3 linked regions of the Roseisolibacter agri genome follow. The protein of the gene in region 1 interacts with the protein of each later gene in a pairwise test. Links are inferred from orthologs where the notes say so. Each region holds a gene or a part of one and is shown on either strand. Other genes may lie near its edges.

The links.
Region 2: the proteins of ftsZ (region 1) and rosag_RS19350 interact in binary tests that used the Escherichia coli proteins (3 or more experiments, as listed by UniProt). The link is inferred for Roseisolibacter agri from one-to-one orthologs.
Region 3: the proteins of ftsZ (region 1) and rlmN interact in binary tests that used the Escherichia coli proteins (3 or more experiments, as listed by UniProt). The link is inferred for Roseisolibacter agri from one-to-one orthologs.

What each region holds. Positions count from the first base shown.
Region 1 is NZ_BRXS01000004.1:624,525-627,637, reverse strand. What follows is about bases 6-2,968. They hold ftsZ (cell division protein FtsZ), read right to left. Parts: upstream 2,113-2,968; coding sequence 898-2,112; downstream 6-897. Other genes in these bases: ftsA (cell division protein FtsA), read right to left, coding at 2,671-2,968; rosag_RS14930 (M23 family metallopeptidase), read right to left, coding at 6-884. In the rest of the region: more of rosag_RS14930, read right to left, coding at 1-5; more of ftsA, read right to left, coding at 2,969-3,113. UniProt on the Escherichia coli protein: Essential cell division protein that forms a contractile ring structure (Z ring) at the future cell division site. The regulation of the ring assembly controls the timing and the location of cell division.
Region 2 is NZ_BRXS01000006.1:220,750-223,760, forward strand. What follows is about bases 111-2,971. They hold rosag_RS19350 (rod shape-determining protein), read right to left. Parts: upstream 2,130-2,971; coding sequence 1,092-2,129; downstream 111-1,091. Other genes in these bases: mreC (rod shape-determining protein MreC), read right to left, coding at 111-1,074; ald (alanine dehydrogenase), read right to left, coding at 2,456-2,971. Also shown: more of mreC, read right to left, coding at 1-110; more of ald, read right to left, coding at 2,972-3,011. UniProt on the Escherichia coli protein: Forms membrane-associated dynamic filaments that are essential for cell shape determination. Acts by regulating cell wall synthesis and cell elongation, and thus cell shape.
Region 3 is NZ_BRXS01000006.1:176,705-179,854, reverse strand. The notes cover bases 16-3,015. They hold rlmN (dual-specificity RNA methyltransferase RlmN), read right to left. Parts: upstream 2,110-3,015; coding sequence 922-2,109; downstream 16-921. Other genes in these bases: rosag_RS19130 (hypothetical protein), read right to left, coding at 2,106-3,015; rosag_RS19140 (LytR C-terminal domain-containing protein), read left to right, coding at 505-993; rosag_RS19145 (hypothetical protein), read left to right, coding at 16-497. Outside these bases: more of rosag_RS19145, read left to right, coding at 1-15; more of rosag_RS19130, read right to left, coding at 3,016-3,017; rosag_RS19125 (PTS sugar transporter subunit IIA), read left to right, coding at 3,123-3,150.

The sequences.
Region 1 (3,113 bases):
TTCAGGATCCCGAGGATCGGGTGGCGGCGCATCCCGAACACGCTCGAGATGCGGCGGAACTCCAGCGGCGCGCGCAGGAAGGCGGCGCGCAGCGACTTGCCCTCCTGGTCGTAGAAGTCGCCGAGCGTGCCCTTGCCGCGGAAGCGGATCGCCTCGACCGGCTTGCCGCCGACGGTGAGCGCGGCGGCGAGGATCTTCGCGTCGCGCGGCGAGCCGTCGGGCGCCACGCGCCGCTCGATCAGCAGGCCGACCGAGTCGCCCTTCTGCAGGTCGCGGCTCATGTCGATGCGGTACTCGAACAGGTCCGCGAGCTTCCAGACCAGCTCCGAGCGCTTGGGCGCCGGCAGGTTCCTGCCGATCGCCTGGTGCATCGTCTCGTACAGGCTCGACGCGATGACGCCGCGCGCGGCCACGGTGTCGGTGCGCCACGCGAGCCGCTCCTCGATGGCCTTCCACGCGCCCGCGAGGTACTTGAGGCGCACGACGCGATCGACCTCCGGCTGCACGACGATCTCCGCCGGCATCGAGTCGGTGCTCATGCCGCTCGTCGTCACCGTCATGCCGGCGCGCAGCTGCCGCGGATCGAGCACGTCGGTCTGCTGCAGCGCACGCGCGGCCTCGGAGCGGCTGACCCCCGCGCGCTCCAGCACCGCCACCAGCGTCTCGCCGCGGCCGAGGGTGTCCACGCGCGAGCGCCACACGGGCGCGAGCGGCGCCTCGACGGCGCGCGGCGACTCCGCGAGCGCGGCGACGACGGGGCGCGCCGGCTCCGGCGCCTCGGGGGTCAGATACGCGGCGACGGCCGCCGCGCCACCGACGACGAGATATGTCGTGGCGCGCAGGCGGCCGTGCGGGCGACCCTTCGACTTGCGGGGCGAGGACACTACGCGGACTCCGTCAGTCCATCTGGCGGCGAATGAACGTCGGGATCTCCATGTCGGAGAGATCCTGCGCTCCTCCGCGCTCGGCGGCGTTCATCGGCGCGCGCGGCCGCGGCGCGGCCTCGGTCGCGGGCGCGGTGCGCGCGCCCGCGTTCAGCACGCGGCCGCCGACGGGCGCCGGGCGCTCGCCGCGCGGGAACGGCAGCACGTTCGGGTTGCCGCGGCCCGACTCGGCGCCGCCACCCACGCCGCCCATCCCGCCGAGCTGCAGCTGACGGTCGAAGCCCGTCGCGATCACCGTCACGCGGATCTCGCCCTGCATCGCCGGCTCGTGCACCGCGCCGAAGATGATCTCGGCCTCGTCGCCCACCGCGTCGTGCACGATCTCGTTGATCTGGTGCACCTCGCCGAGCGTCAGGTCCGCGCCGCCGGTGATGTTCACCAGCACGCCCGTCGCGCCCGAGATCGAGACGTTGTCGAGCAGCGGCGAGGAGATGGCCTGCTGCGCCGCCTCCATCGCGCGGTTCTCGCCGCGGCCCATCCCGGTGCCCATGAGCGCCGAGCCGCCGTTCTGCATCACCGTGCGCACGTCGGCGAAGTCGACGTTCACGAGCCCCGTGACGCTGATCAGCGACGAGATGCCCTGCGTCGCGTGCAGCAGCACCTCGTCCGCCTTCTTCAGCGCGTCGCCGAACGGGATCCCCTTCCCCACCACCGCGAGCAGCCGCTCGTTCGGCACGACGATCATCGTGTCGACGTGCTTGCGCATCTCGGCGATGCCATGCTCCGCCTGCCGCATGCGCTTGCGCCCCTCGAACAGGAAGGGCTTGGTCACGATGCCGACGGTGAGCGCGCCGGCCTCGCGCGCGAGCTCGCAGACGACGGGCGCCGCACCGGTGCCGGTGCCGCCGCCCATGCCGCACGTGATGAACACCAGATCCGCGCTCGCGATCACGCGCGACACCTCGTCGCGGTTCTCGTCGACCGCCTGCCGCCCGATCTCCGGGCGCGCACCGGCGCCGAGACCGCGCGTCAGCTTCTTGCCGATCTGGATCTTGACGTCGGACTTCGAGGTCAGGAGCGCCTGCGCGTCGGTGTTCACCGAGATGAACTCGACGCCTTCGAGGTGCTCCTCGATCATGCGGTTGACGGCATTGCCGCCACCCCCGCCGACGCCCACGACCTTCATGCGGGCGTTCTGCGTGGCGCTCTCCTCGAACTCGAAGATCATGCGGACGCGACTCCAGATGCTGCGGGGGGGAGTTGGGCGAGCCGAGGGCGGGGCGGCTGCCCGGGTCGAGCCTTCACTACTCGCGCCGAGGGAGGGGGGAACTGCCGGCGCGGCGACTGCGGAGGCTTCTCGACCGCCGCCGAATATAACGCGATTCCCGCGCGCTGCCACAGGGGTGCGCGCAAGCCTCGCCGCACACCGGTCGCACGGCGCGCCGCCACCCGTCGACGTCGTCGCCACGGGTGATCACCTCACACGGACGATCCAGCGCGCGGAAGATCACAACGCCACCGACCCGCCGGCGTTGCAGCCGCACGGCGGACGTTTTCCACACGTCCCGGCGCGTCCGACACCCGGCGCGCGTCGGACACGCGCGCGCGCAACGGATTCTTCACCCGCGTGTGACGCACGACGCCCGGGCGGGCGCGTGCCATGCGCGACGCGTCCATCACGCGCTGCGTCGTGCCAGGGTGGCGCGACGCGCGCGCCGCGTGCGTCAGCGCGTCACACTTGACGAGCGGGCCGCCACGCGTATCGTGGCGGCCCGCTGCACGTCGCTCAGAAGAAATCCTGCAGCCAGAGCTTCAGTCGCTGCGCCCACTTGTCCACACCGGGCGCGGGGATCGCGATGCGCTTGCCGCTCACCGCGCCGGTGGCGCCCGACGCGCCGCGCAGCGCGAGACGTGAGGCGCCGTAGAGCGCCAGCCCGACCGCCGTCACCGCGCGCGGCGACTCCACCGTCTCACGCAGCCCGCCCACGAAGTCGCGCGGCATCCCGAGCCGCACGTTGGCGCCGAACACGTCCGTCGCCAGCTCCGTCACGCCCGGCATCTCCGCGCCGCCGCCGGTGAGCACGAAGCCGCCGCTGATGCGTCCACCGTAGCCCGCGCCTTCCACGCCGCGCTGCACGAGGTCGAAGATCTCGTCCAGCCGCTGATGGATGATGTGCGCCAGCAGCTCGCGCGGGATCTGCCGCTCGCCGTGCGCGGCGCTCGGCGGCA
Region 2 (3,011 bases), on another replicon or contig:
GGGCGGCGTGGAGGGCGCCGTGGCCGGCGGCGTTGTGGGCGGGGCGGTCGGCGCGGGCGCAGCCGCGCTGTCCGTTCGCAGGGAGTCGGGGCGCGTCGAGTCGACGGGCGCCGACGTGTCGAAGGCCGCACGGCGCGCGGCCGCCTCGCGCAGCAGCGTCGCGCGCACGATCGAGTCGCCGGCCGCCGCCGCGGCGCGGGCCGCGGAGTCGGACGCCTGCACCGTGGTCCACACGCTGTCGACGCCCGCGTTCGCGCGCGGCTTGGTCAGCAGCAGCACCGGGCCGACCGACGCGAGCGGCACCACCGGCTGCAGCAGGTAGGTCCGCGCCCACTTCTCGGGCGTCTGCACCTCGCGCAGCACGGTGCCGATGGCGATGCCGCGCGGATACGTCGCGCCCAGCCCCGAGCTGACGAGCAGCGTGCCGGCCTTGAGCTGGCTGCGGAACGGCACGCCGCGCAGCTCCAGCAGGCCGCGCTCCGGCCCGCGCCCGAGGTGCGGCTGCACGATCCCGAACGCCGACGCGTCCGTGGTCATCGCGCTGACGCGGAAGTCCTCGTGCAGGTACGAGATCGCGAGGCTCATCGCCGGGTCGACCTCCTGTACCATCCCCACGAGCCCCTCCGCCGTCACCACCGGCGTGAACGGCTGGACGCCCGCGCGCCCGCCGGCGGTCACCATGAACGTGCGCAGGATCTGCGTCTGGATCAGCTCACCCGTGAGCTGGTTCGGGATCGCCTCGGCGGTCACGAAGCCCCAGCCGAGTCGGCGCGCGAGCCCGAGCAGCTTGCGCAGGTGCTCGTTCTCGGAGCGCAGCGACTCCGCCTCGGCCACCGCGCGCGCGGTGCCGCCGCGCGCCGTCATGCGCGTGTCGTAGCTGACGAACGCCGCGCGGCTCAGCTCCGCGCGCCGCTGCAGCTCGGCCAGCGGCGAGACCACCGACCGGCGCAGCGCGCCCGCCGCCCGGTCGCGCAGCGTCCCCGGAAGGAACACGAGGACGAGCGACGAGAGGAGGCAGATGCCCAGCAGCGTCGTGTCGACGACGGTGCTGCTGGCGCGTGCGCCGCGTGCCACGGCCCGGCCTCGCTGGCTCAGGTGGTGAGGACGGACCAGTACTTCTCCTCGTCGTCGAGGATCTTGCCGGTGCCGCGCACGACGCACGTCAGCGGATCCTCGTCCACGTGGATGGGGAGGCCCGTCTCCTGGCTCAGCATGTGATCGAGCCCGCGGATCAGCGCCCCGCCGCCCGTCATCACGATGCCGCGGTCGACGATGTCGGACGCCAGCTCGGGCGGCGTGATCTCGAGCGCGCGGCGCACGGCGTCGACGATCTGCTGCACCGGCTCCTGGATCGCCTCGCGGATCTCGCTGCTGTGCACGCGCACCGTCTTCGGGATGCCCGAGACGAGGTCGCGGCCCTTGACCTCCATCTCGCGCTCGTCGCCGATCGGGTAGGCCGAGCCGATCGTGATCTTGATCTGCTCCGCCGTCGGCTCGCCGATCAGCAGGTTGTAGTTCTTGCGCATGAACTGGACGATCGCGATGTCCAGCTCGTCGCCACCGGTGCGGATCGACGTGTCGCTGACGATGCCGGCGAGCGCGATGACGGCGATCTCCGTCGTGCCGCCGCCGATGTCGATCACCATGTTGCCCGTCGGGCTCTCGACCGGCAGGCCGACGCCGATCGCGGCGGCCATCGGCTCGGAGACCATGAAGACCTCCTTCGCGCCGGCGCCCATCGCGGAGTCGCGCACGGCGCGCTTCTCCACCTCGGTGATCCCCGACGGCACGCACACGATCACGCGCGGCTTCACCTTGAAGACGTGCTTGTCGATGACGAGCGTCAGGAAGTAGCGGAGCATCTTCTCCGTGACGTCGAAGTCGGCGATCACGCCGTCCTTCATCGGCCGTACGGCGATGATGCTCTCCGGGGTGCGACCGAGCATGCGCTTGGCCTCGAGGCCGACGCCCCGGATCTTCTTCGTCTCGCGGTCGATCGCGACGACCGACGGCTCGTTGAGGACGATCCCCTCGCCCTTGACGTAGATCAGCGTGTTCGCGGTGCCGAGATCGACGGCGATCGCGTTGGCGGGGAACAGCGAACCCGCTCTCTTGAAAGGCCAGCGCATCAACGAGGTCGGTGGACTTGCGAGGCGTCGGGCCGCGACGCACGGACGGCCGAACGGCCGGCAACGCGGCCGTTCGGCGAACGCGTGCGGCCCCTGCTGGGACGGGGGGTGGCCGCCGCGCGTAACCTAGCCGGCGCCCCCCACTGCTTCAAGCGAAAGTCCGCGCCGCGACGTGACCTACGCCGCGTGCTCGCGGTCGTCGGATCGCGCGCCGCGCGGCCCGGGAGCGCGACCCTCCCACGACGCGCGACGGGGGGCGCGGCAACCGCCGCACCCCCCGTCGACTCCCATGCAGGCCCGAGGCCGCGGGACGCCCGTTCCGACGCTCAGACCAGCGCCGGCTCGGCCAGCGCCTCGGCCGGGTCCACGGCCTCCAGCCCGAACGCCTCGGCGACGCCGGCGTAGGTCACGCGGCCGTCCACCACGTTGAGGCCCTTGAGCAGCGCGGGGTTCTCGCGCAGCGCCCGGCGCCACCCCTTGTTCGCCAGCTGCAGCACGTACGGCAGCGTGGCGTTCGTGAGCGCCAGCGTCGAGGTGCGCGGCACGCCCCCCGGCATGTTCGCGACGCCGTAGTGGATGATCCCGTCGATCGTGTAGGTCGGGTTCTCGTGCGTCGTCGGCTTGATCGTCTCGATGCAGCCGCCCTGGTCGACCGCCACGTCCACGATCACCGCGCCCGGGCGCATCAGCTTCAGGTCCTCGCGCTTCACCAGCTTCGGGGCCTTGGCGCCGGGGATCAGCACCGCGCCGACCACCAGGTCCGCCGTCGAGATCTGCTCGCGGATGTTCTGGTGGTTCGAGTAGATCAGCTGGACGTTGGCCGGCATGACGTCCGACAGGTAGCGCAGGCGATCGAGGTTGATGTCCAGGAGGACGACCTTC
Region 3 (3,150 bases), on another replicon or contig:
ACAAGCGCCGCGCGCACATCGCGCGCGTCACCGCGCTGCTGGACGCATGGGCGCCGCACGTCGCCCGCGATGCCGCGGAAGCGGCCGCGATGCGCGACGCGGGGCTGCTGCACGATGCGCTGCGCGACGCGCCCGATGCGCTGCTGCGCGAGCTCTCGGACGACGCGACCTCGCCGGTCGAGGTGCTGCACGGCCCGGCGGCCGCGACGCTGCTGGCGCGCCGCGGTGAGACGCGCACCGACCTGCTGGAAGCCATCCGCTGGCACACGCTCGGCTCCGCGGAGTGGGGGCGTGTGGGCCGCGCGCTGTACATGGCCGACTTCCTGGAGCCGGGGCGGAAGTTCGCGGCGGCGGACCGCGCGTTCCTCGCGGCGCACGTGCCCACGGACTTCGACGCCGTCTTCCGGCAGGTCGTCCGCATGCGCCTCGAGTGGTCGCTGCGCGAGGGGAAGGAGCTCTTCCCGCAGGCCGTCACGCTCTGGAACGCGGTGCGGTGACGGCGTGATGCGCGAGGACCGTCCGCGCTGGATGCGCCCCGGCTGGCTGATCCTCGGATCGCTGGCGCTCGTGATGGCGGCGGGCGCTGCGTGGCCGCGCGTGAAGGCGGCGTTCGACGACGCGCCCGCAGGCACCGCGAGCGACGAGGCCGGGCCGAAGCTCCCCGCCGCCGACGACACGCTCGGCCGGCCGCCGGGCGACGCGCGCGTGCGCGTCGAGGTGCTGAACGCGACGCGCACGCGCGGCCTGGGGCGCCGCGGCATGTTCTACCTGCGCGACCGCGGCTTCGACGTCGTCGCGGTGGGGACGAGCGGCGCGCAGCAGGACAGCGTCGTGGTCATCGACCGCTCGGGGCATCCCGAGTGGGCGAAGCGCGTGGCGTACGCGATGGGCGGGGCGCGCATCGAGACGCGCCCCGACACCTCACGCTACCTGGACGTCACGGTCGTCATCGGCGCGTCCTGGCGCGCGCCGGCCCAGCCGTTCCACCCGTAGCTGCCCGCACGCCGCGGCGATGTCGACGCCGCGGCTCTTGCGCACCGCGACCTCCACGCCGCGGTTGCGCATCGTCTCCGCGAAGCGCTGGATGCGGTCGGGCGGCGTGGGCGTGAAGCCCATCGCGCCGCCGGGGTGCAGCGGGATCAGGTTCACGAACGCGCGGCACTCGCGTGCCAGTCGCGCCAGCTCCATCGCGTGCTCCGCGCGGTCGTTGACGCCGCCCAGCATCACGTACTCGAACGTCACGCGCCGGTCGAACGCCGCCGCCGCCGCGATCACGTCGGCGAGCGGGAACTTCACGTTCACCGGCATCAGCTCCCCGCGCAGCGCGTCCGTCGGCGCGTGGATCGAGATCGCGAGGCGGAACTGCTCCGGGCGCTCGCCCAGCGCGACGATGCCGGGCAGCACGCCGACCGTCGACACGGTGATGTGCCGCGCGCCGATGCCGAAGCCCTGCGGATCGTTCAGGATCGTCAGCGTCGGGTCGACCGCCTTCCAGTTCATGAGCGGCTCGCCCATGCCCATGAAGACGATGTTGGTCGCACGGATCGGCTCCTCGTCCAGCAGCGCGAGCTCGCGCACCTGCCCGGCGATCTCGAACACGTGCAGGTTGCGCTGGAAGCCCATCACGCCCGTGGCGCAGAACGAGCACTTCAGCGCGCACCCGGCCTGGGACGAGATGCAGAAGGTGAGGCGGTCGCGGTCGGGGATCGCGACCGTCTCGATCGCCTGACCGTCGGCGAGGCGGAAGAGGAACTTCCGCGTGCCGTCGCTCGACCGCTGGTTCGCGACGAGCTGCAGCCGCGGCAGCACGAAGTGCTCGGCCAGCGCCTCGCGGAACGCCGCCGGCAGCTCGCGCATCTCGCTGAAGTCGCGCGCGGGCTTCTGCCAGAGGCGCGGCAGGACCTGCGTCGCGCGGTAGGCCGGCTGCCCCTGCGCCACGGCGAACTCGCGCAGCGCGCGCTCGGCCTCCGCCGGCGTCATGTCGAGCAGGTTGACCTTGCCCTCGGCCTCCGCCGGGATGCCCGCGGGGCGTCGCGCCACGGGGAGCGCGCGGCCCGCGGGCGCGGCGTCGTCGGCGTGCGCAGGCGTGGGGATGTCGGGAGCGGTCACTTGAAGATCGAGCTGAGCGTGATCTGGTAGATGCTGCCAAAGCCCGACGCGCTCTCGTCGCGCGCCACGCCCACCAGCAGTCCGGCATACCGCAGGCCGAGGCCGAGGCGCGTGCGGGTGTCGGCCTCGCCACCGCGGGCGGCGCGGGCCAGGCCGGCGCGGCCCTCGACGTTGCGGAGGCGCGCGCTGACGTAGCCGTAGCCCTCGTGCTCGCCGCCACGGCTGCCGAGGTACGACGCGCCCACCCGGACCTCGCGGGCGACGGCCCGTCCGGCGACGCGCGCGTCGGCACCGAGCGAGGTCAGCGGCCGATCGTCGCGATCGGCACCCGGGCGCCAGAGGAAGGTCGACGCCCCCAGCCGCAGGTCGCGTCGGCCGAGCAGCCCATCGACGACGACGCCGGCGTCGGCGCCCGCCGTCGAGGCCGAGGCGGTGTCGAGGCGTCCGACGCGGTACCGCAGCGCCGCGCCGACGGCGAGGTGCCGCAGCACCCGCTGGCTGGCGCCGGCCGAGACGAGGTAGCTGTCGTAGACGACCGGGCTGCCGACGGCCGTCGGCGTGTCGTCGGTGCGCGGGATGTCGGAGACGCCGGCGCGCGCGACCGTGATCGCGAACGCTCGCTTCGGCGTCTGGCGCCACTCCAGCCCGATCACCTCGCCGCTCAGTCCGCGGTCGCCGGGAGCGTTGAGGTGGGTCACCGAGCCCCGAATCCGGCCCGTCGGCGCGAGCAGCGTCGCCGCCGGGTTGTACAGCCCGCCGGCGGCCTCGATGGCCAGCGCGGGAGCCTCGCCGAGCGCGCCGATCGCGAAGTCGTACAGGTCGCGACCGGGCACGGTCTGCGCCGGGCTCACGCGGGGGGCGACGGCGAGGGCGGCCCCCAGCGTGGCGGCGAAGCACAAGTGGCGCATGAAGTTGAGACTACCGGGCGCGGGGGGGCGAGGTCAAGCGCGGCGCTACCCCGGCCCGGCCGGGCCGCTTAGATTCGACCGCTCGTATGCCATCGCGGAATCGCCGTGCAGTTGACTGAGCTGCTCGCCCCGG